2 regions of the Terasakiella sediminum genome follow, and region 1 is predicted to be linked to the other one. Evidence: riboswitches for the same ligand, from Rfam matches in the RefSeq annotation. Region 1 holds a riboswitch; the other holds the start of a gene.
What was found. Region 1 has a riboswitch for glycine ahead of RYZ26_RS06895 (L-serine ammonia-lyase). Riboswitches for the same ligand answer to the same signal wherever they lie in the genome.

Region 1 (15,232 bases):
TCACATATTCACGATCCAGACCAAGCGATACACACAGTTTCAGCCAGCGTTCAATCCCGCCTTCATCTTCGCCCAGACCATCATGATCAAAGATACGCTGGCGCCAAAGATTGCGCAGTTCCTTGTCATCACAATTGGACAGGATCGCGTAATCCTTGATCGGAATGCCCTGCTGATAAACATAACGGTTCAGCGCCCAGGCTTGCACTTGCCCCAAATTCATTTCTCCGCCATGCAGCATTTTATGGAACGGGTGCAGATTGTGATAGCGCTCAGCGCCAATGCTGCGCAGGGTTTCTTCCAGTTCGTCGGGTGTGAGAACTTTATCTAACTTGATCATAAAAGGACCTCCATCGTGTCATAGCCGATTTCCCAATCGGCATGATTTGCAATCGCTCTTTCTGGCGAATTGTTCATAAGTACGGGATTGGTGTTGTTGATATGGATAAAGATTTTGCGCTTTACCCCTAAGTCACGAAACGCTTCGATACTGCCATCCGGGCCATCCATACACATATGGCCCATGCGCTGTCCGGTCTTGACGCCACAGCCTGTCTTGATCATCTCTTCATCAATCCAGGTGGTGCCGTCAAAGAACACAAGCTCTGATCCGCGCACGCGACCTGCCAGTTCTTCGGGCATGGCTGAACAGCCGGGCAAATAATAAAAATGTTTGCCGCTTTCTTTAGATGTAATCTTGATCCCGACCGTATCCTCCGGCACGGACCCAAAATTATCGCCAGCACTTTCATCTTCCAGATAAAGCGCGATCTTGCCGGGGACAGGGAACAGTTCGACCTCAATCCCGCTAGGGGTACCGTCTTTATATTGCAGCTCTGTCACTTGGTGGACAGGCAGGTCACGACGATCCACATATTCAGGGTTCAGGATGTTAAACAGGCTGTTGCCCCCCAACACACCCATCACCCGCTTTGTCGCATAAATCGCCAAAGGATGGCTTTCGCGCAAGGTCAGCAATCCGCCGATGTGATCCACATCTGCGTTGGTCAGCATCACGCCGACGATGGGGCTGTGGCGTTTGCCTTTTTTGGGAAATAAACACGGATTGGCCTGAATTTGCTGGCGGATATCAGGGGATGCATTTAACAAAAACCAGTTTTCGTCATCCACCGTCACAGCCAGCGAAGACTGCGTGCGCGCATTGACGTTGTCGCCCCCTGCCCAGATGGCGCGACAGTTGTCACAATGACAGTTCCACTGCGGAAAACCACCACCTGCGGCAGAACCCAATATTTTTACTTTCAGCATATAGCTCTCATCCCAATTTTGTGTTTTTTCCAGCTTAGGCAAAAGAGGCACACAGGAAAATTGGACTTAGGTCTATAAGATTGGGGCTATTCTAAAGTCAGCTATTTCAGTTCAATAAGCATATCGACTGCACGTTCATCACCCAATTCATGTGCTTTTTCAATCCAGTAACGTGCTTTCGCCAAGTCAACCGGGCGGCCTTGTCCCTGCATATACATGCTGGCGATATTGATCATGGATGTGGTGTGGCCGTTTTCCGCCAAGGGCAGCCAAAGATCATAGGCCTCATCATACTGCCCCATTTTATAGACCGCATAGGCCTTGAGCGATGTGATCATGTCATGTTGATTTTTGTCACGTTTGCCAAAATCATCTGCCCAAGAAGGAGATGAAGTCATCAGAACAAACAGGATCAACAGAAGCTTTTTCATCTTCCCAAGATAGCTCACCTGCCCTGCACACGCCAGCTAGACAATGGTCGAAAGAAAAACCCGCTGCACTTTCATGCAACGGGTTTTCCAAGGTCTGTGAGGGACAAGAATTACTCAGCAGCCTTATGACGATCAAAATATTCTTTCGTCAGCTTGAAGACCACGGGGCTGAGAACAGCAATCGCAATCAGGTTCGGCAGGGCCATCATCGCGTTCAGCGTATCAGACACCAGCCAGACGAAATCCAGGCTCAGGGTTGCACCAACAGGCACAGCAATAATCCAGACAACACGGTATGGCAGGATAGATTTCACACCGAAGAGATATTCCACGCACCGCTCACCATACAAAGACCAGCCAAGGATGGTAGTAAAGGCAAAGATCGCAAGCGAGATCGCAACGATATAGTTACCCGCACCTGGCAGGGCTTGTGCAAAAGCAGCCGAGGTCAGCGCAGCACCGGAATCACCGGATGTCCACAGACCGGAGGTTACAATCACGAGACCTGTTACGGTACAAACGATGATCGTATCCAGGAATGTGCCCAGCATGGCGATCAGGCCCTGACGTACGGGGTCTTTTGTTTGTGCCGCCGCGTGTGCGATCGGGGCAGACCCCAGACCAGCTTCGTTTGAGAAAACACCACGCGCCACACCAAAGCGGATCGCTGCCCAGACAGCCGCACCAGCAAAGCCACCTTCAGCCGCATGACCAGTGAAAGCACTTTCAAAGATCAGGGCGAAAGCCGCACCGATTTGGTCAGCGTTGATAAACAAAACAACCAGACCAGCAATCACATACGCAACCGCCATAAACGGAACCAACGCACCAGCGACAGAACCGATACGCTTGATGCCACCGATCAGAACGGCACCAACCAGCACCATCAGCACCAGACCTGTGATCATGGGCGGTACGGAAAAGTTCGTTTCAATAACAGCAGCAATTGAGTTTGACTGCACGCCATTACCGATCCCGAAACCAGCAACTGCACCAAAGACAGCAAAGGCAGACCCAAGCCAGGCCCATTTCGCCCCCATACCGTTTTTGATGTAATACATCGGGCCACCAACATGGTTGCCTTCTTCGTCAACTTCGCGGAAATTCACCGCCAGAACAGCTTCGGAAAATTTGGTTGCCATCCCGACAAGGGCGGTAATCCACATCCAGAACAAGGCACCGGGACCACCCAGGAAGACGGCTGTTGCCACCCCTGCGATGTTACCTGTACCAACGGTTGCGGCCAATGCGGTCATCAAGGCTTGATACGGCGGGACTTCCCCTTCGCTTTCTTCGCCTTTGCGCGCATGGACGCCGCCTGCCAACAGTTTAAAGCCTGTCCCCAACTTTAAAATGGGCATTAATTTTAGGCCGATACTCATGAACAAACCGACACCGAGGATGAGGACAAGCATAGGCCATCCCCAAACGATACCGTTAATTTCACCAATGATGGAACTTAAAGCTTCCATTATTAAAAATCCTCTCTGTATAGAAAATGTGAGTGTTTTTTATTGCTTTTATTGGGGCGGAAAATTGCCCTTACATCGCATGCAGACGGCCTATGGCCTGCGCGCGTTTCTTGCGTAATTCTTCAAAACCCGTGTCCGCGTGATGGGACGATCTTGTTAAAGGCGTTGAAGAAACCATGTCGAAGCCCTTGCGCATGGCAATGCGCGCAAACTCTTCAAATTCTTCTGGGGTTACGAACCGGTCAATCGGTGCATGTTTTGGTGTGGGCTGCAGATATTGGCCGATGGTGATAAAATCCACCTTTGCCACCCGCATATCATCCATCACCTGCAACATTTCGTGTTTTTCTTCACCCAATCCCACCATCAGGCCGGATTTGGTAAAAATTTCAGCGTCCAGTTCCTTGACCCGGTCCACAAGGCGAAGCGACTGGTAATAACGTGCGCCCGGGCGAATTTCCCCATAGAGACGCGGCACGGTTTCCAGATTGTGGTTAAATACATCCGGCTTGGCTTCCACCACGATTTCCAGCGCGCCCTTGGGCTTATCGCGAAAATCAGGCGTCAGCACTTCGATTGTTGTAGCAGGTGACATATTCCGGATCGCAAGAATAGTTTCTGCAAAGTGGGTTGCCCCACCGTCATGCAGGTCATCGCGATCAACAGAAGTAATCACCACATGGTTCAGGCCCATTTCCGCGACAGCTTCGGCTGTTTTTTGCGGCTCTGTCGGGTCAAGAGCAAAGGGTTTTCCGGTCGCCACGTTGCAAAAAGCACAGGCGCGCGTACAGATTTCCCCCATGATCATAAATGTTGCATGTTTTCTGTCCCAACATTCCCCCAAGTTTGGACAGGCGGCTTCTTCGCATACCGTAGTCAGGTTCTTCTTTCGCATCAGTTTGCGGGTATCTTTCACCCCTTTCGACCATGCCGGCTTTACCCGCAGCCATTCAGGCTTGCGACCACTTGGACGGTCTGGATTTTTTTGCTTTTCCGGATGTCTTTGGGCAGCTGATAAAGTCGTCATAATGATACGCCTTTCACTCAAATTTTGGCAAAAAGGATCCTCTCCCCGTTTTTTTGGGGACTGAACCACCACAAAAAACAGGCTCTCAATTCTCTGTAATCCGGTTCGTAAAAAGCGGAGAGAGGACAAAGTAGGTCTTGTAGGAAAAGCAAAGATCTTATTGGGTTACGGCACTTTGCTTTCCGGACTTGCCAGCCTGAACACTAATGGGGAGAGACGGTTCAGACTGACAATTCGCTTGACCGGGCCAGCTTATTCAGCCGCGTCGGCATAATCTTCCAGCGGTGGGCAGGAACATACGAGGTTTCTGTCACCATAGGAGTTATCGACACGGTTGACCGGTGCCCAGTATTTATCAACACGGAACGCCCCTGGTGGGTAACAGGCCTGTTCGCGGCTGTAGGGACGATCCCATTCACCAACCAGGTCTTCCACCGTGTGTGGTGCATTTTTCAGCGGGTTGTTGTCCGCATCAATCTTGCCGTCTTCAATGTCTTTGGCTTCCTGATAAATCGCCAGCATCGCATCACAGAAACGATCAAGTTCGAACTTGGTTTCACTTTCTGTTGGCTCAATCATCAGGGTACCTGCAACAGGCCAGCTCATGGTCGGGGCATGGAAGCCGCAATCAATCAAACGCTTGGCCACATCATCAACCGTTACACCAGCTGTATCTTTTAGCGGACGGGTATCAATGATGCATTCGTGTGCCACACGGCCATTTTTCGACGTGTAAAGAACTTCATAGGCCCCTTCCAGACGTTTGGCGATGTAGTTGGCGTTCAGGATCGCAACACGGGTTGCCTGTGTCAGGCCATCACCGCCCATTGCCAGGCAATATGCCCAGGAAATCGGCAGGATCGAAGGTGATCCAAATGGTGCTGCAGAGACAGGACCAACAGCCGCGTCCAGTTCAGGGTGACCCGGCAGATGAGCTTGCAGATGCGCGCGAACACCGATTGGACCCATGCCCGGTCCGCCACCACCATGTGGAATGCAGAAGGTCTTGTGCAGGTTGAGGTGAGAAACATCCCCACCGATCTTGCCCGGCTGTGCCAGACCGACCATGGCGTTCATGTTCGCACCATCGATATAGACCTGACCACCATGGTCATGTGTAATCTCGCATACTTCACGCACGGTTTCTTCGAACACACCGTGGGTGGACGGGTATGTGATCATACATGCTGCCAGGTTTTCTGAATGCTTTTCAGCCTTGGCGCGGAAATCTTCAACGTCAATGTCACCATTTTCCGCAGATTTCACCACAACAACCTTGTAACCCACCATCTGTGCAGTCGCAGGGTTTGTCCCGTGTGCAGAGGTTGGGATCAGACAAACGTTACGATGGTTGTCACCACGGGAATTGTGGTAGTTACGGATCGTTGTCAGGCCTGCAAATTCACCCTGCGCACCGGAGTTTGGCTGCATGGAAATCGCATCATAGCCAGTGATCTGGCACAGTTTATCCGACAGGTCTTCGATCATTTCGTAATAGCCATCAACCTGATCGCGCGGCGCAAACGGGTGGATGTCACCAAATTCAGCCCAGGTAACCGGGATCATTTCCACAGTCGCGTTCAGTTTCATGGTACAGGACCCAAGAGGGATCATGGCACGATCAAGCGCGAGGTCACGGTCCGCCAGTTTACGGATGTAACGGGTGATTTCCTGTTCCGCACGGTTTTTGTGGAAGATCGGGTGTGTCAGATATTCAGATGTACGGGCCACATCTTCTGGCAGACGGTAATCCATCTCCTGATGTTCGTCATCTTTCATATCAACCGCACCGAAAGCAGCCCAAACAGCTTCGATCACTTCCGGACGTGTTTGTTCATCCAGTGAAATACCGACGCGATCTGTGCCGACTTTGCGTAGGTTGATGCCGTTTGCAACAGCGGCATTCAGGATCACGCCCTGCATGGCACCCACTTCCACCGTGATGGTGTCAAAGAAGACAGAGGGTTCAACATTGAAGCCCAGCTTTTCCAGACCAGCAGCCAGACGCACTGTGTGCTGGTGAATGATCTGTGCAATCGCTTTAATACCATCAGGGCCATGGAAGACCGCATACATAGACGCCATAACCGCCAGCAGAGCTTGTGCTGTACAAACATTCGATGTGGCTTTTTCACGACGAATGTGTTGTTCACGTGTCTGCAAGGACAGACGATAGGCTTTATTGCCACGGCTATCGATGGAAACACCGATGATACGGCCCGGCATGGAACGCTTATACGCGTCACGTGTCGCCATATAGGCAGCGTGTGGACCACCAAAGCCCATGGGCACGCCAAATCGCTGTGTGGAACCAACCGCAATATCCGCGCCCATTTCACCCGGTGCTTTCAACAAAGCAAGCGCCATTGGATCAGCAACCATCACAGCCAGTGCTTTTGCTTCATGCAGGCTGTCAATGATGGCGGTAAAGTCACGCACATGACCGTAAGTGCCAGGATACTGGAAGATCGCACCGAACACATCAGCTGGAACCAGATCTGTATCCGGGTTACCGACGATGATCTCAATGCCGATAGGTTCGGCACGTGTTTTCATCACCTCAATATTTTGCGCATGGCAGTTTTCATCAACGAAGAATGCCTTGGCTTTGGATTTGCTGGAACGCTGCGCCATGGTCATGGCTTCAGCCGCCGCAGTCGATTCATCCAGCAAGGATGCGTTCGCGATGTCCAGTGCCGTCAGGTCACAAACCATGGTCTGGAAGTTCAGCAAGGCTTCAAGACGGCCCTGGCTGATTTCTGGCTGGTATGGGGTGTAAGCTGTGTACCAGGCTGGATTTTCCAGAATGTTACGCAGGATCACAGGCGGGGTCATGGTGCCGTAATAGCCCTGACCGATCAGAGACGTCAGCACCTGGTTTTTATCTGCAACCTGACGCAGGTGATAAAGCGTATCACGTTCAGAAAGGGCCGGGCCCCATTCCAGCGGTTCAGACTGACGAATGTCGGCTGGAATGGTTTCATCAATCAGACTGTCCAGACTGTCCGTGCCAACCACTTTCAACATCTCGTCCATCTCTGAAGGAGACGGGCCGATATGACGACGGTTCGCAAAATCGTAAGGTTGGTAAGAGGTTGGCTTAAAGGTCATCGCGAGGGGATCCTTTCGATTAGGCGATTAAGTCTTGATAGGCAGCAGCATCCATCAAGTCATCGAGTTGAGACACATCTGAAATCTTGATTTTGTAAAGCCAGGCAGAACCTTCAGGGCTTTCATTAACCAGTGACGGATTATCGGCCAATTCTTCATTGGCTTCAACAACTTCCCCATCAACCGGGGCATAAATTTCACTTGCGGCTTTTACGCTTTCAATTACGCCGATATCATCAGCGCGTTCAAAGTCGTCACCTTCGTCTTTCAGTTCGATAAAAACGATATCGCCCAACAACTTGGCGGCATGTTCTGTAATGCCGACAGTTGCGATGTCGCCTTCAACTGTGATCCATTCGTGATCTTCAGAAAAATATTTAGTCATGGTGAGTTCCTCGAATTAACGTTTGTAGTTTTGTTGAACAAATGGGGCTTTTACGATTTCTGCAGGCAACAACTTGCCACGAACAGAAAGCTGGACTTCGGTACCCGGCGTAGCAAAGTCAGATGCGACATAGCCAAGGGCAACAGGTCCTTCAAATGTGGGGCCGAAACCACCGCTGGTGATATGGCCGATGGTGACTTCATCCTTGGACACAACTTCCACGCCCTGACGGGCTGGCGCGCGGCCCAGTGGCTTGATGCCAACCAGCTTGCGCGTCACGCCTTCGGCGATTTCATTCAGGATACGATCTGCACCGGGGAAGCCGCCTTCTTCGCGGCGACGTTTCTGGATCGCCCAGATCAGTTGTGCTTCAATCGGGGAGGTGGAACCATCAATGTCGTTACCATAAAGGCAGAGACCAGCTTCCAGACGCAGGCTGTCACGTGCACCCAGACCAGCAGGTTCCAGGTTTTCATCTTCTAACAATGTGCGTGTAATGCGTTCAGCTTCATCAGCCGGAATAGAGATTTCATAACCATCTTCGCCTGTGTAACCAAGGCGGGAGATACGACATTTCGCCCCCAGCAGGTCAGCTTCGATGGTTTCCATGAATTTCAGTTCAGCTGCCGCAGGGGCGTGTTTGGCAACAACACCTTCTGCCGCCGGGCCCTGAACCGCGATCAAAGCATGGTCTGTGATTTCGATAACTTCACAGCCTTCCAGATTGTCACGCATATGCGGGATATCCTGATCACGCATGGAGGCATTGACCACAACAAACAGATAATCACCCGCGTTGGATACGATCAGATCGTCCATGATGCCACCTTCTTCATTAGTGAAGAAGGTATAACGCGCTTTACCTTCAGGCAGGCCATCGATGTTGCTTGGCACCAGTTTTTCAAATTCAGTGCCACGGTTTTCACCACGCACAATGACTTGTGCCATGTGGGATACGTCAAACAGGGCCGCTTTGGTGCGACAATGGGTATGTTCACCCATGATGCCCATGGGATAGTTGATCGGCATGGACCATCCGGCGAATTCAACCATTTTGCCACCGAGTTCGACATGCAGGTCGTATAGGGGCGTTTTTAAAGTTTCAGTAGCAGACATTGGGGGTATTCCTTTTATCAAAATTCTTTTTAAGCGTGGATCGCGCGATCCAGCGCATCCATACAAGCTTCACGAACAGCTTCACCAAGGGCCGGGTGGGCATGACAGGTGCGGATCACATCGCGCACACTTGCCCCCGTGGTCATGGCAAGGACCAGTTCAGCAATCAGATCACCCGCATGGGGGCCAACGATATGGGCACCAAGGATTTTGCCACAGCTTTGCGAAACCAAAACCTTGACCAGACCATCCACATCACCAATGGCGCGTGCGCGGGAATTTGCACGGAACTGGAAAACACCTTTATCAAAAGGAATGTTCTTTTCGACCAGTTGTTCCTCGGTCTGACCAACACCTGCAACTTCAGGGGCGGTATAGACAACACCGGGAACCGTGCCGTAATCCACATGACCGTTTTGACAAGCCAGCATTTCAACGCATGCCACGCCATCTTCTTCGGCCTTATGGGCCAGCATGGGACCGGGGACGCAATCGCCAATGGCGTAAATGCCTTTGACCGTCGTCTGAAAATGATCATCAACCCGGATAAACCCGTGTTCATTCAATTCCACACCCAGATCACCCAGGTTCAGACCTTTGGTTACCGGACGGCGACCAACGGCAACCAGTACCACATCCGCATCCAGTTCTTCGATCTTGTCCTTACCCAGACGTTCCATAGAAACGGTCAGACCATCGTCTTTTTCGATGATTTCCAGAACCTTGCGGCCCAATGTGAATTTAAGGCCACGTTTGGACAGGGCACGCTGCGCAGTCTTTGCAATCTCGGCATCCATACCCGGCAGGATACGATCCAGATATTCAACGACTTTGACTTCTGCGCCCAATCTGGACCAGACCTGACCAAGTTCCAGACCGATCACGCCCGCGCCGATCACGACCATCTTTTCAGGCACTTCGGTTAGAGACAGGGCACCCGTGGAGCTGATGATTTTCTTTTCATCAATCTCAATGCCGGGCAGAGAGACAGGTTCAGAACCTGTTGCGATGATGATGTTTTGTGTTTCCAGACGAACATTTCCATCTTCTGTTTTCACATCAACAACACCGGCTTCGACAATGCTGCCCCAGCCCTGGATGTAATCGACTTTGTTTTTCTTAAACAGGAATTCAATACCCTGTGTCAGATCAACAACCGTCTTGTCCTTGCGTGCCATCATAGCAGACACATCGATGGAGACTTCACCCGTTTCAATTCCATGTTCCGCCATATGTTTTTTGGCATCGGCATATTTTTCGGAAGACGTCAAAAGGGCTTTGGAGGGGATACAGCCTACATTCAGGCAGGTCCCGCCAAGGCTGCCGCGTCCTTCGACGCAGGCGACCTTTTTGCCCAGCTGGGCGGCGCGGATGGCAGCCACATAGCCACCGGGTCCACCGCCAATTATTACAATATCATACGTGCTCATGACCCAATTCCTTAATAGAGTGGGAAGCGACGGCACAGTGCGACAACTTGTTCACGCACAGCAGCTTCAATCTCGACATTGTCATCGCCATGTTCGGCAATCCCGTCGATCACGTCACAGATCAGGTGACCGATCTTGCGGAACTCTTCTGTGCCAAAGCCACGGGTCGTACCCGCAGGTGTACCCAGACGAATACCGGAAGAAACAGCTGGTGGCTGCGGGTCAAACGGGATGCCGTTTTTGTTACAGGTGATACCTGCACGTTCCAGTGCTGCATCAACAACTTTACCAGTCACATCTTTCGGGCGCAGATCTACCAGCATCAGGTGGGTATCAGTACCACCAGATACAATATCAACACCGCGTTCAATCATCACGCCTGCCAGCGTTTTAGCGTTATCGACAACTTGCTGGGCGTAAGCTTTAAAGCTTGGCTGCAAGGCTTCACCAAAGGCAACGGCTTTCGCTGCGATCACATGCATCAATGGGCCACCTTGTAAGCCAGGGAAGACGGCAGAATTAAATTTCTTACCCAGCGTTTGATCGTTGGTCAGGATCATGCCGCCGCGTGGACCTCGCAGGGTCTTATGCGTTGTTGTTGTGACCACATGGGCGTGTGGCAGCGGAGATGGGTGAACACCACCTGCAACCAGACCTGCGATATGGGCCATATCAACCATCAGGTACGCACCAACTTTATCAGCAATTTCGCGGAAGCGGGCAAAATCGATGAAACGGGGATAGGCAGAACCGCCTGCGATAATCAGCTTTGGCTGACATTCAACAGCTTGGGCTTCCAACTCGTCATAATCGATCTGGGAGGTTTCTTTATCCACACCATATTGAACGGCGTTGAACCATTTACCGGACAAAGTCGGGCGCGCACCGTGCGTCAGGTGACCACCTGCATCCAGTGACATCCCCAAAATGGTATCGCCTGGTTGCAGCAGGGCCAGCAGCACCGCACCGTTTGCTTGCGCCCCAGAGTGCGGCTGAACGTTTACGAAGTTACAGTCGAACAGTTCTTTTGCGCGATCAATCGCCAGTGTTTCAGCCACATCCATAAATTCACAACCGCCGTAGTAACGACGACCGGAATAACCTTCGGCATATTTGTTGGTCAGAACTGAGCCTTGGGCCTGCAGAACAGCTTTGGAAACGATATTTTCAGAAGCAATCAGCTCGATCCCGTCAGCCTGACGGTTCAACTCGTTCTTGATGCCGGACATCAAGGCTGGATCGCTGTCTGCCAGGTCCTGATGGAAGAAGTTTTGTGTTTTCGCGTTCATTTTAGATAATCCCTGTTCTAATCTCTTAACATTCGACCACATTGACGGCGAGGCCGCCCTGTGAGGTCTCTTTGTATTTGCTTTGCATATCCATGCCCGTCTGGCGCATGGTCTCAATGACTTTATCGAGCGACACCTTGTGAGACCCATCCCCACGAAGGGCGAGACGGGAGGCGTTGATCGCCTTGGTCGCACCCATGGTGTTGCGTTCGATACATGGCACCTGCACCAATCCGCCTATGGGATCGCATGTCAGGCCCAGGTTATGTTCCATGCCGATTTCAGCGGCATTTTCAATCTGTTGGTTCGTTCCACCCATCACGGCGCACAAGGCACCTGCGGCCATGGAACAAGCCACACCCACTTCGCCCTGACAGCCGACTTCGGCCGCAGAAATGGAAGCGCGCTTCTTATAAATGGAACCAATGGCAGCAGCAGTCAGGAGAAAGTCGATACTGCCTTTATCTGTCGCGTTCGGGCAAAAACGCTCGTAATAAGCCAGTACCGCGGGAATGACACCCGCTGCGCCATTGGTTGGTGCTGTGACGACACGACCGCCAGCAGCATTTTCTTCGTTTACAGCCAAAGCAAACAGGTTGACCCAATCCAATACAGTCAGAGGGTCTTTCATGCCTGCTTCCGGTCTGGAAACCAATTCCTGATGAAGTTTGTAAGCCCGGCGTTCCACATCCAGACCACCTGGCAGGATGCCTTCGGTTTTGCATCCGCGATCAATGCAAGACAGCATGCAATCGCGCACCAGCTCCAGAAATTCCATCACATCCGCTTCGCCGTGCATGGCTACTTCGTTGGCCAGCATAATCTCGGCAATGGTCAGGCCTGTCTTGTCACCATGGGCCAGCAGTTCTTCACCGGACCCGAAAGGATAGGGAATATCACAAGCTTCAACGTCAGAAGGATCGGCTTCCAGTTCTGCCTTATCGACAACAAACCCGCCACCGACGGAGAAAAACAGGTGGCTGTAGACAAGCGTGCCAGCCGCATCAAATGCTTTGATTTCCATCGCATTCGGGTGTTCAGGCTTGAAGACGTTGTAGTGAAAGTTCAGCTGCGTTTCTTCAACAAAAGCCGTTTCCTTTTCACCCGCCAGCAACAAAACGTTACCTTCACGGATATTGGAAATGATGGTCGGAACCGCATCGGGGTTAACCGTGCGGGGACGCTGACCAGACAGGCCGAGCAAAACCGCAATGTCGGTTGCGTGACCTTTGCCTGTCAAAGCGAGAGAGCCAAACAGGTCAACCGTGACACGTTCAACATCAGCCAGCTTTTCTGATTTGATCAGTTCCTGACAGAAACGGTATCCGGCACGCATGGGGCCGACAGTGTGAGAACTGGACGGGCCAATCCCGATGGAGAATAAATCCATGGAACTGAGATGTGCGTGATCTGTGCCAATGGTGACATCCGCATCATCTGTAAAATTTTGAAGTTGGTCTGTAGAATCCAACAAAGGGCACCTCCTAATCAAACCGATAACGGTTTGGTTAAACGATGCCCCCTCTGTCTTCGGTGCCTGAGATAGTGTTCGACTTGGCGTAGCAAGTTCCGAACTTGACCTTCGGCGGATCAAGTCTAAGTGCTTGATCTCTCTCCAGAGTCTCATCTTCCTGCAGTACATGTGCCTGAGAGTTTCCGGGGCGGTTGCTCCTTCGGCGACAGCTTCTAGTACTGTCTCTCCCACAGGAATTTCATGAGAAGTTCTTATAAAATTGTCCAACAAGGAATGTGTTTCCTTATTGCCCTTTTACCGTAATGAAATCACATGCTCGCTGTCAAACGCTTTTTTGACACAACAACACACAATGCAACGCAATAAATAAAAAAACTCTTATAAAACATAAATAAAAACAGCAAAATAAAATTCTTTTTTTGCACTGCAGTGTTGTCAAAATCAATTAAGCAATCTCATTTTCGAGAAATTTTATTAGTCGCAAATCAACCAACTTCATCCTAAAATTCTCTCCTTGTATATTCCACCAAAGAAAAGAAACTGATGCTTTACTCTTGTCATTCAGTCTTGTATGTTCTGCCCGATTTTGATTAAGCACCCGTGGCACAGCTGGATAGCGCGTCGCCCTCCGAAGCTAACCCGTCTCAAAGTTGCTAATCGGCGTTAAGTGTTTTAATGCTGTGTCCCTTGGGTTTCTGCCATTCCTTAAAAATATGTTTTGATGCCGATTAAGGACTCTTTGTGCCGCTTTTGAATTTATGGGCACAAAAATAGGCACTTTTTTGAGGACGATTTCGGCCATTTTTCATACCCGCCTCAAGCAATAAGGCCATGAAAATAGTGAGGACATGTCCCCTCACTTCAATAAAATCCAATTTTAATAGGCAGCCGGAAATGGAACAGCGCGGCCTTGAGATTTAGCCTCGTCGGCAATGGCTTTCAGCAAACGCTTCTTTGATTTTGTGCGATTGATCCCTGAATTTTGGGCAGCAGAAAGTTGCTCGGATTTTAAACCAAGTTCCTTTTTCTTCTTCTCAACATACTCTGCTTTGTCTGTTAGAGAGCGCATGCTTACCTTACTCTTCCAGCAATAAATCAATCAAAGAACTATCTAAAAGTTCTTCCTTAAGTCTCTTTTCAAGATACTGTGAATCTACATTTTCTGCAAGTTGATACAAAATCTTTGCTTGCTCCAGCATTTCCGGCTGTCGTGTATCAGCTTCGTACTGTCCCATCCGATCAGCAATCAAATCTTCAATTGGCGGGAAGGCGACAATGGCTTCTTCTTCACGATCCACAGCAACAACTTCGATGCGCTTTGTATCTGTTCTTCCATCAAAAAGTGGGCCAGATACCAGTTCAATACCTGTCAGGTATTTCTTGTGATAAAAGCCGTGTGTTAAATGCCCAAACCGATCTTCAGATAAAAGCCCTGCTTTTCCATTTCCTTGGCAAAGGCATCCATATGTTCAAAAATGATATCAAAGTCACCAGAAACGATCTCACCTGCTGAGTAATATTCAACAGCTGCACCACCAACGATAACAGGTCGTGGGTAGCCTTGAGCTTCGAGTGATTTAAAGACTCTGCCAAGCAGTATTAACGTTTCGATATATTCCTGACGATACGCTATCCTGTCCTCACAGCAAGCGATTCATTTTTACAACAGATGCAACTTTTTGATTCGTTTGTTTTTATACACTGAAACAGTGAAAAAATGTGCTTCGCACTCAATATTTTCGATGTTTTTAAAGCGAAAAAACATTTTTTTACGACTTTTTTCTTATGGTTTATCTGATTAATCGTTGTTTTACAATGGGTTAATCGACGCCCTTTCTTTGTGGGTAAAATGCCCATCTAGGAAGGGCGTCGAAAAAATAAATATGTGAATAATAGGAGAGGCGCGTTACGAGCCTCATGGTAAATCGTAGCTCGCGTTGTTCAATCAATTCAAAGGAAACAACGTGATGAATTTAAAACAAACAACGCTTTCCCTCAAGCAATTTAATAGCTTGGATATCCATCCAGCTGCCAAATCAGCCCACGCTCAATGGGATGATTTAAGACTTCAAACGTCACTCTCAAATCTGCCAAGCCAGCTTCAGCAGCTGTTGATCGAAAATACGCCGATCTCAGCGATTAAAGAGGAGGGTGAAATTCTGGCTTTTGCGGGCTTTTACAACTTAAACATTTTGGATGAATTATCTGTTTTAGATGGACAGGCCTTC
Region 2 (15,232 bases), on a different contig from region 1:
GCACTGGTGCCCATCAGGATGCTGAGGATCATCGCAACAGCGCCCCAGATGGCGATGTTGGTCGTGATGGACACCCGTTGATCTTCTGCCATTTGCAGAGAAGCCAGTGCCTGTTTCTGGGATTCGGCAGCAAAAGTTTCAAGGTCCTGTACAGTGGTCGCGATCATGGCTTCAATTTCGGCCTGCTGCTTGAACAGTTGTTCCTTCCCGTCAGCATAAAGGTTCATTTCTTTATGATAGGAATCGGCATATTTTGTCAGCTCACCCTTCAGGTCATCAGTGAAAGGCGCAGTTGCCAGAATTTCTTTAAATTCAACAATGCGTTTGTCGATGCGGCCCAGATATTTATCGCGGTTGCCCCGGATGATGTAGTCTTTTTCATGACGGCGCATCATCAGCATTTTGATCAAAAGACGATTGGCGACTTCCAATGTGGTGCCGATGGATTGTTCTTCCAGTTTCTGCAGGCGTTTTTCAATGGTATGGACGGCCCCGCGCAGCTTGCCGCGCTGGCCTTCTTTTTCGGAATAGCCCAACAGTTTTTGTGATGCTTCGATCTCGGCGAACTTGGCGGTGACGTGTTGGAGCTCTGTAGACAGTTTCTTATGGATATCCTGATGGGCCGCGCTTTCTTTTAGTTTTACGAGGTTCTGATCAATTGTAGCGGCCAGGGATGTAAAGCGGCTTGCCGTTTCATCACTTGGGTTGGTGAGAAACGTTTTCTGGGTCGGGATCATATTGAGGAAAGCTGTATTCATCTCAACAGATAATTCATTGATCTGGCTGTTGGAAATGACATTTTTATTCAGTCGTTCCAGATCATTGCTTTTGATCGCGTAATAGGCTGCGATTGCGAGAGAGGAAAGAACAAAGACACCAATAATCAGAAAAATCTGGTTGGAGATTTTCAATTTCTTCATTGTGTATGACCCACCCGGTTATAAAGTTTTTTGCTTTATCTTTAGGGTTTTAAGCCGTACAGGAAATATTTCGAAATATTTCATGACAGTTTTATTACAGTTTTATTATCTTTATGTATCAACTGTTTAAGAGGAGAAATAGGTGCCAAATTTTGCAGATATTGCGCCGCAAAATTTGAGGTTTAGAGCGAAACTTATAACATGCCTAAACTTGAAGTTTAGATGCATTTTTAATCGAATATAATTACAGTTGGAAAAGAAAAGCGCCTCTGAAAGGCGCTTAAACTCTAATGTATGTAAAAATACTTATGTATTTTTCCGGGCATCATATCCAACGCAGGCCAGGTAATAAACCAGGTCAACGGACTTGCGACCCTGTTCCATTTTCAACCAGGTTTGACGACCAATTCCGATGGCGGCTGCGGCCTGAATTTGGTCAAACCCGTGACCTTCGCGCCAGGCTTTCAGGTCGTCTTTTGTCCAATCGGAAATGTCAGGGCGGACTTTTGGGGATAATTTTGGCATTTTCGGTATTCCTATCTCTTAGAATTTCAGATGCTTGACCGTTCCCTCAATCCCAAGGGCGGTTTTGCTTTCCTGAATCTGATTATTTAAATCGGTGATTTTCTGCTGAACTTTTTCTTCTTCGCCCGCTGTGTCGCGCCCGTTAAATTCACGATCATGCTGCAGATGATCCAGCTTGGATTTGGCGCGCGTGCGCTGAACAAGAGCCTGGGTCAGTTCCTGTTGGGCTTCAACAAAGGGAATTTCCTCAATATTCATCCCGGCTTCGGCCAGGGCATCAACACCGTTCAGCTTTTGTGTAAAGCCATAAACGACCTTGTCGTGACGAAACCCGTCTTTTTCCAGCTTGCTGCGAAGCTTCAACTCTTTCAGTTCCAGGCGATAATCGCTCTGCGGCTTGGGGGTCAGCTTGAATGTCTGCATGTGAAAGGCCCTTTGATCAACGTTCAGGCCTGTCCATCCGGGGCCATCAAAACTGTTGGCGGCTTGTAGGTCTTTTATAAGGGGGAGTCAAGGAATGACGCGGATGATCACATTCCCCGATTGACCCATCCCCACCCCCTCTATACAATAAGCTTACATCATATGACCCCATGCGGGAGAGAGGTGCCGATAAAGGATGGTGCCCGCCGAAGGAGCATGCGCCCCTGCGAAACTCTCAGGCATATTGGACCGCTGGGCGATGAGACTCTGGAAAGTGAGATGTTTTTCAAGCATCTCCACCGACGATGAAACCCTTGCATAGGCACAGGGGAATCTTTCAGGTTCCATGACAGAGGGGGGCCAGGTTTTGATTCTGTTTGTTCAGGATCAATTTATTGGGTCACTCCTGTGGGAAAGGAACTTTATTTTGGGCGATACTTTAAAAACCACACCTCTTCATGCGCTGCATATCGAACTTGGTGGCAAGATGGTTGCCTTTGCCGGTTATGATATGCCGGTGCAATATAAACTCGGCATCATGAAAGAACATCTGCACACTCGTGAAAACTGCGGGCTATTTGATGTCTCACATATGGGGCAGGCGCTGCTGAAAGGCGACGACGTACAAAGCGCGATTGAAAGCCTGACGCCAAGCGATATCAAAGCCTTGCCGGAAAATGGCATTCGTTATTCTTTGTTGATGAATGACGAAGGCGGCATCCGCGATGACTTTATGGTCACCAACCGGGGTGATCATCTGTATATCGTGGTGAATGCGGCTTGTAAGGAAGCAGATTTTGAACATATCGCCTCTTCCTTGCCCAACCATACGCTGGAACTGATGGAAGACCGCGCGCTTCTGGCCCTGCAGGGTCCAAAAGCAGCCGAGGTTCTGAATCGTTTTGCCCCGGGTGTGGATCAGTTGATCTTTATGAATATGGGCGAATTTGACATTGCGGGCATTCCGTGTTTGGTCTCTCGCTCCGGCTATACGGGGGAAGATGGCTACGAAGTTTCCGTTCCCGAAGACAAATGCGAAGAACTGGCACGCACGCTTCTGGGTGAAGAAGAGGTTGAGGCTATCGGTCTTGGCGCACGTGACAGCCTGCGTCTTGAGGTCGGCCTTTGCCTTTACGGATCTGACATTGATACCACTACGTCGCCAATTGAAGGCTCATTAAACTGGGCTGTTGGCAAGCGCCGCCGCGAGGAAGGTGGCTTCCCGGGGCACGATGTGGTGATGAAACACCTGTCTGAAGGAATTGCGCGCAAACGTGTTGGCATCAAGCCACTGGGCCGCGCACCCGCACGTGCGCATACAGAGATCGCTGATATGGATGGCAATATCATCGGGGAAATTACATCTGGCGGATTTGGCCCCAGCTTTGGTGGGCCGGTTGCCATGGGGTATGTGAAGACCGAATTTTCCAAAATCGGCACAGAAATTCAATTGATCGTGCGCGGCAAAACCATGCCGGGCGAAATCGCAAAACTACCGTTTGTTCCACAACGTTATTATAAGGGCTAAAGACTATGACTGTTAAATATACTGAAGATCACGAATGGGTACTTGTTGAAGGCGACAAGGCAACTGTTGGCATCACTGATTATGCGCAAAATGCACTGGGCGATATCGTGTTTGTGGAAACACCAGAAGGTGGCACCGAAGTTGAAAAAGGCGAAGACTGTGCGGTTGTTGAATCTGTAAAAGCAGCCTCTGACATCTATGCCCCGATCACTGGTGAAATCACTGAAGGCAATGAAGCGCTGGATGATGAACCTGCATTGGTGAACTCATCCCCAGAAGGCGATGGCTGGTTCTTCAAAATGACCATCGCGGATGCGGCAGAACTGGACGAACTGATGGACGAAGCAGCTTATAAAGAACACTGCGAAGGTCTGGACTAAGACTTTGCTTCAATACTTAACACTTGGGATCATTTATGATCTTAAGTGTTATTCTAGATGTGAATTACCTGTAAATAATACTTTTACGATCACACCTTGACATTTGCTTTAAAATCCCTATATTCCCCGGTTCCGAAGAGAATAAGAGCGATCTTGATTCTTTTCGGAATCTTTTTGTCGAATTTTCGCAACCAAATTTCAACTTTTATTTGTTATAGTGAAGATTCAAACTGGGGATTTGGAGAAGAAATATGGAATATTTACCGTTGATTCAAGGGGTTGTCATTTTTGTCGGCCTGTTTATTTCCCTTTCTCTTTTCCGTGTTGCTTTCAGTGTTTGGCAATCAAATAATGGCGAATATGAAATGAACCGTGCTCGTTGCGGTGATTCAATTTGGAATATTTTGACTGGCAACGTTAAAACCAGAAATGGTCTACAACGTGATTTTCGCGGCAAGGCGGGCATCGCTGTCAGAAATGGTGAATGGATTAGCCAAGGCACCTTGTCCGAAGAAGCTATTGATTCAATTATTCGCGAATAAATTAAACTCCTAAAAAAGTCAGACTTAATGATCCGTCAGTATAAAAGCTGGGTGCCTAATGTTACCAACCAGCTCTCGTTTAGCGCGATTGGCGACACCAAACATCCATCTCAGAGTGTGCATCAAAACAAATCGACTAAAGATAAGCGATTTATCATTGTTTATCAGGAACGAGATACGCTTGACATGATGCTTCCATTTCGAACGAGATGGGCGAAATTATTTGGTATTGATGGCCAAATGTGGTTCGGTTGTCTGGCTCAGGCTGTGGCTGAGGGCGATGACAATCAGGCGTATCTGGAAGGTCATTTGTTTATATGGCATAATAAAAAGCTGTGGCGTACCAATGCGTTAAAAACATTCACAACCTTGTATAGTGAATTGCGAAGCCGAGATGATTTAACGGATGATGATATCAGATATCTTCGAACCGAATTTAATAAGGCATCTGATAATCTACCAGCCACAAGTAGTTTTACAGCAAAGTTTAAGCTGCAACGCAATGGCGAAATTATCATTACCCATGATGATTCAGAAACCTTAGGGGGAACAGCTCCGAACTTGGGTCAGGATACCCCCAAAAAAGAAGCAAAGATTTTAGAAATCTGCAGTCAGCTTTTCTTTTTTGTGAAAGACATTTCGCATGAACACCAGCACCATAACCCAACGACAGACACAATTATCGATTTACATAAAGATGATAACGATAATGAATGGTGTTCCCAAGTTTTATTCGCCCTTTACCGCAAGATCATTCGATTTAAAAGAAATAAAACACCGGATGCAATTGTAAAGTCACTTGGAACGTTGGCATATGCGACGTCATTTAAAAAGATCTGTAAGAAAAAGCAGATTAATATTCCAGATCACTGTGATGACAGTTTAACCGCCTCTATGGAAGCGGCAAAAGATGGTATTTTGTTAAACCAAGGTGTTGCTCACAGAAAATCAGATAATCTTCGCGCATGGCTCATCGGTGGCGCAGGTTTAATTTTCACCTACGCATCACTTTTGAAACTTTCAGACCCTGAAATCAAGGCAGTCCCGTCTCCAATATTGACGTCACTTGCTGAATTACTATTAGAAAATCCGATAATTTTTGTAAGTGGTTTGGGGGCAATCATTGCTTTCTTACGTTGCCGAACGAACAAATGGCAAATTTTTCGTGCTTGGCCAAAACTGTTTCAGGCTTGGAAGCGCAAATTTAATGCTCTTTCAATTGCTCTTTTAGGGCTACTAACATTAAGTGTAACAGTTTTTATTGCTTGGTTGTTACACAATCCAGAACACATAGAGAAGATTTTGGGTATGATGTATAATCCTTTCTCATAGGCACTAAATTCATCTATATAGATCAAGCGTTGCTGTATGCTTGACGAACTCTTTCGTTTCGGGCAAACAAACCTTAACGAATTACTTCCCTTTATAGATGGACTGATCATGAGCGATAAATCCGATACCAACACCATGTGGGGTGGCCGTTTTTCCGGTGGCCCGAGCGCGATTATGGAAAAAATCAATGCATCGATTGATTTTGACAAACGCTTTTATGCTCAGGACATTCGCGGGTCCAAAGCTCATTGTGCCATGCTGGTTAAGCAAGGCATCCTGACCGAAGAAGATGGCAAGGCCATCACCGAAGGTCTGGACAAGGTTCAGGCTGAGATCGAAGCTGGCGATTTTGAATTTTCCGCTCAGCTGGAAGACATCCACATGAATGTGGAAGACCGCCTGAAACAATTGATCGGTGAAGCTGCCGGGCGTCTGCATACCGGGCGTTCTAGAAACGACCAGGTGGCAACCGATTTCCGTCTGTGGGTGCGTGATGCCATCGACCGTCTGGACGAAGGGCTGAAAGTCCTGCAACAGGTCTTGATTGCACGCGCTGAAGAACAGGTGGATACCATCCTGCCGGGCTTTACCCATCTGCAGGCCGCACAGCCTGTATCTCTTGGCCACCATCTGCTGGCCTATGTGGAAATGTTTGGCCGGGATCGGGCCCGTTTCGCTGATGCGCGCAAGCGGGTGAATGAATCACCGCTTGGTTCTGCGGCCCTTGCTGGCACGCCTTATCCGATTGATCGTCACTATACGGCGGAACTGTTGGGGTTTTCCGGTCCCATGCGTAATTCGCTGGATGGGGTGTCGGATCGTGACTTTGCGCTGGAATATCTCTCTGCAGCCTCCATCTGTTCAGTGCATTTATCCCGTATGGCAGAAGAACTGGTGATCTGGTCGTCTGCCCAATTTGGTTTTGTGCGCATGTCTGACAGTTTCTCAACGGGTTCATCCATCATGCCGCAAAAGAAAAACCCGGACGCAGCTGAACTGGTCCGGTCCAAAATCGGGCGTGTGGTCGGTGACCTCAACAGCCTGATGATGTCCATGAAAGGGCTGCCATTGGCTTATTCGAAGGACATGCAGGAAGATAAGGAACCTGTCTTTGATGCAGCCGACACGATTGAACTGAGTGTTGTTGTGATGACCGGCATGATCGAAGAAATGACGGTCAATAAAGACAAGATGCGTGAAAGCGCGACCTGGGGCTTTACGACAGCGACAGACCTGGCCGACTGGCTGGTGCGCGAACTGAATATGCCGTTCCGCAACGCCCACCATGTGACAGGTGCCATTGTGAAACTGGCCGAAGATAAAGGTTGTGATTTGTGTGATCTGTCCCTGGAAGAAATGCAAAAGGTCGATGCGACCATCACGGCTGATGTGTTTAACGTCCTGACCATTGATGCGTCTGTTGCATCGCGCACGTCTTATGGCGGCACGGCTCCGGATAATGTACGCAAGCAGATCGTGCAAGCCCGCGAACGTTTTTTTATAAGAATTTGAGGAGATAGGTATGATGATGCGCAAGTTCATAATGATTATGCTGATTGCGGCCTTTACCGCATCCCTTGGCGCCTGTGGCCGCAAGAACGAGCCCGTCGCCCCGGAAGATGTGGATCCGAAATATCCGCGTACCTATCCTGCCCCGACAAAAGCCCCCACTTTGATGAAATAAAGAAAAACCATGGATCATTTTCAGTATAAAAACGGCGAGCTTTACGCCGAAGGTGTTGCCCTTTCCAAAATCGCAGAAGAAGTCGGCACGCCTTTCTATGTTTATTCCCAAGCCACGCTGGAACGTCATTATCAGGTCTTTGCCGAAGCGGTAAAAGATCTGGATACGACCATTTGTTTTGCGGTGAAGGCCAATTCAAATCTGGCTGTGATCAAGACATTGGCTGATCAGGGCGCAGGGGCTGACGTGGTTTCTGTGGGTGAATTGAAACGCGCCATCAAGGCAGGTGTTCCCGCTGATAAAATCGTCTTTTCCGGTGTGGGTAAAAGCCGATCTGATTTGGCTTATGCGGTGAAGACAGGCATTCGCCAGATCAACGTGGAAAGTGAAGAAGAACTGGTGGTCCTGAGCGAAGTGGCAACCGAACTGGATGCGCGCATGCCGATTGTGCTGCGGGTAAATCCAGATGTGGATGCCAAGACCCATGAAAAAATCTCCACCGGGAAAAGCGACAATAAGTTCGGCATCGACTGGACCCGCGCGGTGGAAGTTTACCAACGCGCAGCCAACATGTCCGGCGTGGACCCTCGGGGTCTGGCTTGCCATATCGGATCGCAACTGGTTGATCTGGAACCATTTCGTCAGGCTTTCCGCCGCATGAAGGAAATGGTTGGCGAATTGCGTGGTCTCGGTCTGGACGTCAGCCGTGTCGATCTGGGCGGTGGCTTGGGCATTCCTTACGAAGAAGTTGAAACACCCCTGCCTGTCGAATATGGCAAGCTGGTTGTGGAAGAACTGGGCGACCTGGATGTTGAGTTTGAATTTGAGCCCGGCCGCATGATTGCAGGTAACGCAGGTCTTTTGGTCAGTGAAGTACTCTATGTCAAAGAAGCCCCGAAAAAGACATTTGCCGTGATTGATGCAGCGATGAACGATCTGATGCGTCCCTCGCTTTATTCCGCCTATCACGCGATTGTGCCGCTGGTTGAAGCCGAAGGCGAAGACACCGTCACTTACGATGTGGTGGGTCCGATCTGTGAAACAGGCGATACCTTTGCCAAAGACCGTGAACTACCCGCATTGGTTTCTGGTGATCTGGTCGCGTTCAGAACCGCAGGCGCATATGGTGCGACCATGTCCAATACCTATAATTCCCGGGCGTTGATCCCGGAAGTGATGGTGCGAGGTGATGACTATGCTGTCATCCGCAAACGTGTGGACATCGAAGAACAGATGGATCTGGAAAGCCTTGCCAATTGGCAGGGTTAAAAATCCGTGTCCCGGCGAAGGCCGGGACCTCTTGGAACAGAGGGCTCTGAACTTTCAAAGGCCCCGGCCTGCGCCGGGGAACAGCGTTCGCAATTCATTTTCACAAAGACTTGTATAGCCAGTCTTCCATTCACAGTTTATCTTTAAGGGATAAACAGATGTAAGGCTGGTTTATGCTTGAACTTGATAACGCCACATTAAGACGACTGGAGCGCATGATCTTTTATGTGCGTGGCGTGATGGTGTGGGAACAGCTTTGGCCCCGGCTTTGGCCGTTTATGATCTTGGCCAGCTTGTTCCTGTCAGCCATTCTGTTCGATCTGTTTTCCCTTTTATCCCCGCAGTTGCATATGCTGGTGCTTGGTCTGTGCGGGTTGGGTCTGTTTGGTCTTTTGGTTCACGCCTTTGCAGGGGTGCGCATTCCAACCAAACGAAATGCTCTTCATAAGATAGAACGCGACAATGACCTGAAGCATCAACCGCTTTTTGCCCTGCTGGATCATCCGGTGGGGGAAAGCCGTGATAAGTTTCAGCAAACCGTCTGGCTGAATCATCAGGACCGGATGGTTCAGGCCATGGGGAAAGTTACGTTACGGGGGCCGAAATTCAGCCTTGAAGATCGTGATCCTTATTGCCTTAGCATTATTCTTGTGATCATTTTATTGTTGGGAGCAGTGGAAGCCCGGTTTGATTTTACAGATCGTCTGGCGCGCAGTTTTGCCCCGGCATCACACGTGGGCATGACCCAGAACTGGAAAATAGAAGCCTGGATTAATCCGCCTGCCCATACAGGGTTGGGTCCCACTTTTTTGAGTGCGAACCAGGACAGCCCGCCTCTATCATCCGCTGTTGAAATTGCCCAACATAGTGAATTGCTGCTGCGTCTGGAAGGCAGACCGACGCGGGATCAATTGTCTGTATCGGTTGGCCCGTTCGTTGAAAAGCTGGAAAATCTGGGACGGGGGAATTTCAGTCTGGAAACCCGCCTTGAACAGGGCCAGACCTTAAAGGTCATGCGCAATGAAGAGGCGATCTACAGCTGGCCCATCCGCCTGAAAATGGATGAACCACCAAGCATCAAATTGTCGGGAAAACCCAGAAGCGGTTTTCGCGGTCATATGACCCTGGGTTTTAAGGCTGAAGATGATTATGGCTTGCAGCAGGTACAACTGATTATTCGCGCGTTGGAAAAAGATAGCCTGCCTGACCTTGTGCTGGTGCTGGATGAAAATGAACGGGACGTCACCGGGCGGTTTCGTGCCAATCTGGCGGATCACCCCTGGGCGGGGCAGGATGTGGTAATGACCCCGGTTGCGATTGATAGTGCGGGTCAACAATCCCATGGTACTGCGATACAGTCTATCCTGCCGGAACGAAAATTCACCCATCCCGTGGCTTTGCGTTTGATCAATATCCGAAAAAGCATGGTCAATGGCAGCCCGGAAGATCATGTGTTTGGCCGCATCTGGCTGGATCGGATTTTGCGCCACCCCGAAGATTTTCAGGATGATGTGGCGATCTATCTGGCTTTGCGCGTGGCCTCTGACAGAATGCATGCGGTGATGGCGGATGTGGATGTGCAGGCCGTGCGCGCAATTTTGTGGGAAACCGCTGTGCGTCTGGAAGAAGGCGCATCGGGCAGTGCGCGCAATCAGCTGGAATTTATGTCGCGCCAGATGCAGGATTTGATGCAGAATGCACAAGATAGTGCGGCCATGGAAGCCCTGTTTGAACAGATGCAGCAAAGCCTTGATCAGTTCCTGCAGAAAATGGCGCAATCCATGCCGAAGATGGACGGGTTTGAAAATCTGATGCCGCCTGAAAATGCCGATATGATTGGGCGTGATGAGCTGATGGATTTGCTGAATAAAGCACGCGAATTGATGCGCGCGGGCAATACCCAGGCGGCAAAGGAAGTGATGGAACAGTTTCAGTCTATCTTGTCACGCCTTGCCATGCAGCCCCCTGTTGATCCCAATCAGATGAAGGCGGCGAGTGAGGTTGTCAAGAAGCTGCAGCAACTGGAAAAGGATCAGCAGAAATTGCTGGATGAAACTTTTCAGCGCACCCGCAATCAGGACCGCCCGAGCCTGAGCTCAACCCGTAAAGCCCTGGAACAGGCTGAACAGCAACAGAAGCTTCTGGAACATTTGCGCGAACAGATGAAACGCCTGCAAGCTATGCAGACCAAGACCCCCAAAGCGTTGATAGAGGCCGAAAAAGCCATGCAGCGCGCGGTTCAATCTTTGGAGCGCGGGTTGGATGAAACAGCTGTTCAGGCACAAACCCATGCGGTGGATCAATTGCGCGAAGGTTTGAAAGACAGCGCACAGGCCCTGGCGCAGAAAATGGGCATGCAGCCTATGCCGCAGCAATTGCCCGGTTATGATCCTTTGGGGCGGCGCGGCAGTAAAGGAACTTTGCAGGGGGAAACCGGACAGTCGGTACCAACCGACGCAGAAATGAAGCAATCGCGTGAAATTTTAAAAGAATTATACCGCCGGGCCGGACAAAAGGGTCGCGCCGAGCAGGAATTGAAATATATTGAACGTTTACTGGAACGTTTTTAGGAAGATCCCCCATGACTGATCGGGCTGCCCGTCTGAAACGCCTTCGCGCGGAAATGAAAACCTTTGAAATGGACGGCTTTATCGTACCGCGTGCTGATGAACATCAGGGCGAATATGTCGCGCCTTGTTCTGAACGTCTGTCCTGGATTTCAGGCTTCACCGGGTCGGCGGGCATGGCGATAGTGCTGCAAGAAAAGGCAGCCGTTTTTGTCGATGGGCGCTATACGTTGCAGATTGAACAGGAAGTAGATAACGACCTGTTTGATTATCGCCATATCTCGGAAAGTCCGGCAACTGATTGGGTGGCCAATTATTTAAAAGAGGGAATGGCCCTTTCTTATGACCCGTGGCTGCACACGGGGGCAGGCCTGCATCGTCTGAAGCTGGCGTGTGAAAAACTGGGCGCGAAATTAAAACCTGCCCCGCATAACTTTATCGACGCCATCTGGGCAGACCGTCCCGAACCACCTTTGGAACCGGTGCGCGTTCATCCTTTGGATTGCAGTGGGCAGGCCCATGGAGAAAAACTGGCAGACATGGGCAAGACCCTGAGCGAAGCCGGGCAGGATGCCATGGTGCTGACCCTGCCGGATTCCATTGCCTGGACGTTTAATATTCGTGGCGGGGATATCCCCTGCACACCCGTGGCCCTGGGATTCGCAATTATCTATGCCGATGCGACGGCTGACCTTTTTATGGATGGGCGTAAAATTTCAGATGAGGTGAAAACTCATCTGGGTGCGGATGTACGTATCCATGAACCGGGTGACATCGGGGCTGTGCTGGACGGATTGGGCGCGGATGAAAAAACCGTTCGGATTGACGGTACATATTCCCCGGAATGGGTGCATTCCCGCCTGAAGGCGGCAGGTGCAAAAGTGGTGATGGGTGATGACCTTAGCCTTTTGCCCAAGGCCTGCAAAAACGATGTGGAAGTTGATGGCATGCGCGAAGCGCACCGCCGTGATGGGGCGGTGATGGTGAAGTTCCTTCATTGGCTATCAAAACAGAAAGCCGGGCCGGACCTGAATGAACTGTCTGTTTCAAACAAGCTGGACAGTATCCGTGCGGAAGATGGTCTGTTTTTTGATTACAGCTTTCCAACCATTTCGGGTGCGGCAGAAAATGGCGCGATTGTTCATTATCGCGTAAGCCCTGAAACATCCATTCCTTTACCGGAAAATGGACTGTATCTGGTTGATAGCGGTGCGCAATATCTGGATGGCACCACGGATATTACCCGGACCGTGGTGCGCGGCACCCCGACAGATGAGATGAAAGATCGCTATACTCGTGTCCTGAAAGGCCATATCGCCATTTCGTCCACCCGTTTTCCAAAAGGGACAACAGGATCACAGCTTGATGTGCTGGCACGTCGTCCGCTTTGGCAGGCCGGGATGGATTATGATCATGGTACGGGTCATGGGGTCGGTAGTTTCCTGAATGTCCATGAAGGCCCGCACCGAATTTCCAAAATGCCGAGCAAGGTCGGGCTGGAAGTTGGTATGGTGGTGTCGAACGAGCCTGGCTATTACAAGACAGGGGAGTACGGCATTCGTCTGGAAAATCTGATTTGCGTGCAGGCTTCAGAAGGGGGGGAGCGTGAAATGCGGATGTTTGAGCCACTGACGCTTTGTCCGTTTGATCGCAAAGGGATTGAGCTTTCCTTACTGAGTAAGGATGAGATTGACTGGATCAATGACTATCACAAAACAGTCCGTGATCAACTGACGCCTTTGTTGGACGGGGATGATCTAACCTGGTTGATTGAGGCGACTGAATCTTTATAAAAACTGCCACCCCGGCACGATGACCGGGATGACAGCTGGGGGGTATTTTTTTCTTACATGTCATTCCCGCGAAAGCGGGAACCCAGCCCTATAGCTCGTTTTCTGGGTCCCCGCTTTCGCGGGGATGACGAATAAATCAGGCAACCATCAACTGCATTTTTTGCAGCATCAGAGCTGATTACTTCGGTCCGTTAAAGATCGTCTCTTCCACTTTCATCGGATGCAGTCCCGGGTCACGCAGGATGATCTGGATTGGCAGTTTACCGTCATAGTTCGGCAGCATCCTGCCTTTGATCAGCACGCGCAGGGTCTTGATCTTGCCGCTTTCAATGCTGAACTGAGAACCCGTATGACCCACAATAGAAAAGTCAGGGAAGTTGGCTGCTTCCACATCCAGAAGATATGTGCGTGTGGTGTCGCTTTTGTTCAGCACGCGCAAGGTATAAGCATTCTGAATTTTCCCGGAACTGAGGGTGACAAAGAAAGGGGCGCGGTCTTTCAGGACATTCAGTTCAGTCAGTTCCCGGTTGCCCAAGGCAAAGCTGGTTACAATCACGGTCGCAAGCAGAATAAACCCATAGATCATCGTGCGCGGACGCAGCAGGTGAGACGGCTTTTCCGGTGTTTTGTTGGCGGCACGTGCGGCGATGTTATGCTGACTGTCATAGGAAATCAGGTTTTTGGGCAGATCAAATTTCGCCATCACATCATTGCAGGCATCGATACAGAGTGCACAGCCGATACATTCCATCTGTTGCCCATCACGGATATCAATGCCAGTGGGGCAGACCTGAACGCACATGGAACAGTCCACACAATGTCCCCGGTCTGAAAAATCCCGGTTCTTGCCCGGCTTACCACGGTCTTCTCCGCGCCAATCTTCATAGGTGACGACCTTGCTGTGCTGGTCAAACATAACCCCTTGGAAACGACCATAGGGGCACATGTAAAAACAGACTTGCTCACGGGCAAATCCAGCCATGACGTAGGTCATTACCAGCAATGTCAGGAAGGTTGCCAGGCTCCAGCCATCAATTTGCCCGGTGAAGAGTTCCTCCGTTACCGAAGCGGCATCCCCGAAATACCACAGAAATGACAAGGCAAAGAAGGTGGAGATGGCAAGCCAGAGTGTATGTTTCACCGTGCGTTTCATGAATTTGGAAAAACTTGGCTTGGCGTGATCAAGGCGGATACGGGCGTTGCGGTCCCCTTCTACCCAGGATTCAACCTTCATGAACAGGTCGGTCCAGACAGTCTGGAAACAGGCAAAACCACACCAGGCCCGTCCGATCATGGCCGCGCTAAAAAACAGGCCGACGGCGGCAAAGATCATGATGCCCGTCAGCATATAGATATCCTGCGGCCAAATCTCCAGATCAAACAGGTAGATACGCTTGCCACCGATATCAAACAAAATCGCTTGATCCGGCTTGTCGCCATCGCGGTCCCATCTGATCCAGGGGCTGAGGTGATAGAAAGCTAAAAGTAGCCACATCAGGGTTGATTTTAAGGAACGATAAAAGCCAGGGATATGCCGGGGGTGAATTTTAATTCGGTCAGCATAAAGCGGTCCCTTTTGATTTTCTGATGATAGTGTGGCGGGATCCGGGGGCAGGGGGCTCATGTGTCAATTCCTTCCTTTATGCCTTGCAATAGGGGGGAGGAAAGACATATGATACATGCAATTTCAATATAAAATTCATACAAAATCACATTGTATGTAAATATTTATACATACAATAAAGTGACTGAATTAAAGAGCTGATAGCCTGTAAGAAAAGCGGAAATGATGAAATTTTTAAAATTGTATGGAATGTATGTGAGGGCAAAAGATCATGACGAAAAATGACCTCCACTGGTTTCCCCATACGCTGGATTCGCAGCAGCCGGTTTATCTCGCTATTGTCGATGCGATTGAACAGGATCTGGCTCGCGCGGTTTTAAAAGCAGGTGATAAACTGCCCCCACAACGCCAGCTTGCTGCCCGCCTTGATATTGATTTCACCACCGTGACCCGTGCCTATGCGGAAGGAAAGAAACGTGGGCTTCTGGTCGCCCGTGTCGGCCAGGGCACCTTTGTGCGCGGGGCGAAAGAAGACCGCTTGCCGGAAAATCAGATCATCGATATGGGCATGAACATCCCGCCTTTGCCTACTGACAAACGCCTGCTGGACCGGATGAAGCGCGATATGGCGCAGGTGGTGATGCGTATGGATGAACAAAACTTGTTTGGCTATCAGGATTTTTTCGGAACATTTGAGGAAAGAGA

Region 2: it holds a riboswitch for glycine, as region 1 does, so the genes downstream of both, gcvT (glycine cleavage system aminomethyltransferase GcvT) here and RYZ26_RS06895 (L-serine ammonia-lyase) in region 1, are expected to answer to the same signal.

What each region holds. Positions count from the first base shown of each region.
Region 1 is NZ_JAWLVJ010000007.1:26,066-41,297, reverse strand. It holds gene pqqC (pyrroloquinoline-quinone synthase PqqC) at 1-340, opposite strand, end outside; gene pqqB (pyrroloquinoline quinone biosynthesis protein PqqB) at 337-1,269, opposite strand; gene RYZ26_RS06935 (tetratricopeptide repeat protein) at 1,371-1,700, opposite strand; gene RYZ26_RS06930 (alanine/glycine:cation symporter family protein) at 1,811-3,172, opposite strand; gene lipA (lipoyl synthase) at 3,243-4,199, opposite strand; gene gcvP (aminomethyl-transferring glycine dehydrogenase) at 4,452-7,310, opposite strand; gene gcvH (glycine cleavage system protein GcvH) at 7,330-7,695, opposite strand; gene gcvT (glycine cleavage system aminomethyltransferase GcvT) at 7,711-8,811, opposite strand; gene lpdA (dihydrolipoyl dehydrogenase) at 8,841-10,241, opposite strand; gene glyA (serine hydroxymethyltransferase) at 10,253-11,530, opposite strand; gene RYZ26_RS06895 (L-serine ammonia-lyase) at 11,556-13,004, opposite strand; glycine riboswitch at 13,155-13,244, opposite strand; gene RYZ26_RS06890 (hypothetical protein) at 13,882-14,073, opposite strand; gene RYZ26_RS06885 (hypothetical protein) at 14,081-14,302, opposite strand; gene RYZ26_RS06880 (hypothetical protein) at 14,972-15,232, shown strand, end outside.
Region 2 is NZ_JAWLVJ010000001.1:227,834-243,065, reverse strand. It holds gene RYZ26_RS01180 (methyl-accepting chemotaxis protein) at 1-920, opposite strand, end outside; gene RYZ26_RS01175 (helix-turn-helix transcriptional regulator) at 1,227-1,445, opposite strand; gene RYZ26_RS01170 (hypothetical protein) at 1,464-1,868, opposite strand; glycine riboswitch at 2,032-2,130, shown strand; glycine riboswitch at 2,134-2,223, shown strand; gene gcvT (glycine cleavage system aminomethyltransferase GcvT) at 2,293-3,396, shown strand; gene gcvH (glycine cleavage system protein GcvH) at 3,402-3,776, shown strand; gene RYZ26_RS01155 (hypothetical protein) at 4,028-4,318, shown strand; gene RYZ26_RS01150 (hypothetical protein) at 4,346-5,650, shown strand; gene argH (argininosuccinate lyase) at 5,759-7,162, shown strand; gene RYZ26_RS01140 (hypothetical protein) at 7,173-7,334, shown strand; gene lysA (diaminopimelate decarboxylase) at 7,344-8,603, shown strand; gene RYZ26_RS01130 (DUF4175 domain-containing protein) at 8,777-11,173, shown strand; gene RYZ26_RS01125 (aminopeptidase P family protein) at 11,185-12,963, shown strand; gene ccoG (cytochrome c oxidase accessory protein CcoG) at 13,142-14,587, opposite strand; gene RYZ26_RS01115 (aminotransferase-like domain-containing protein) at 14,799-15,232, shown strand, end outside.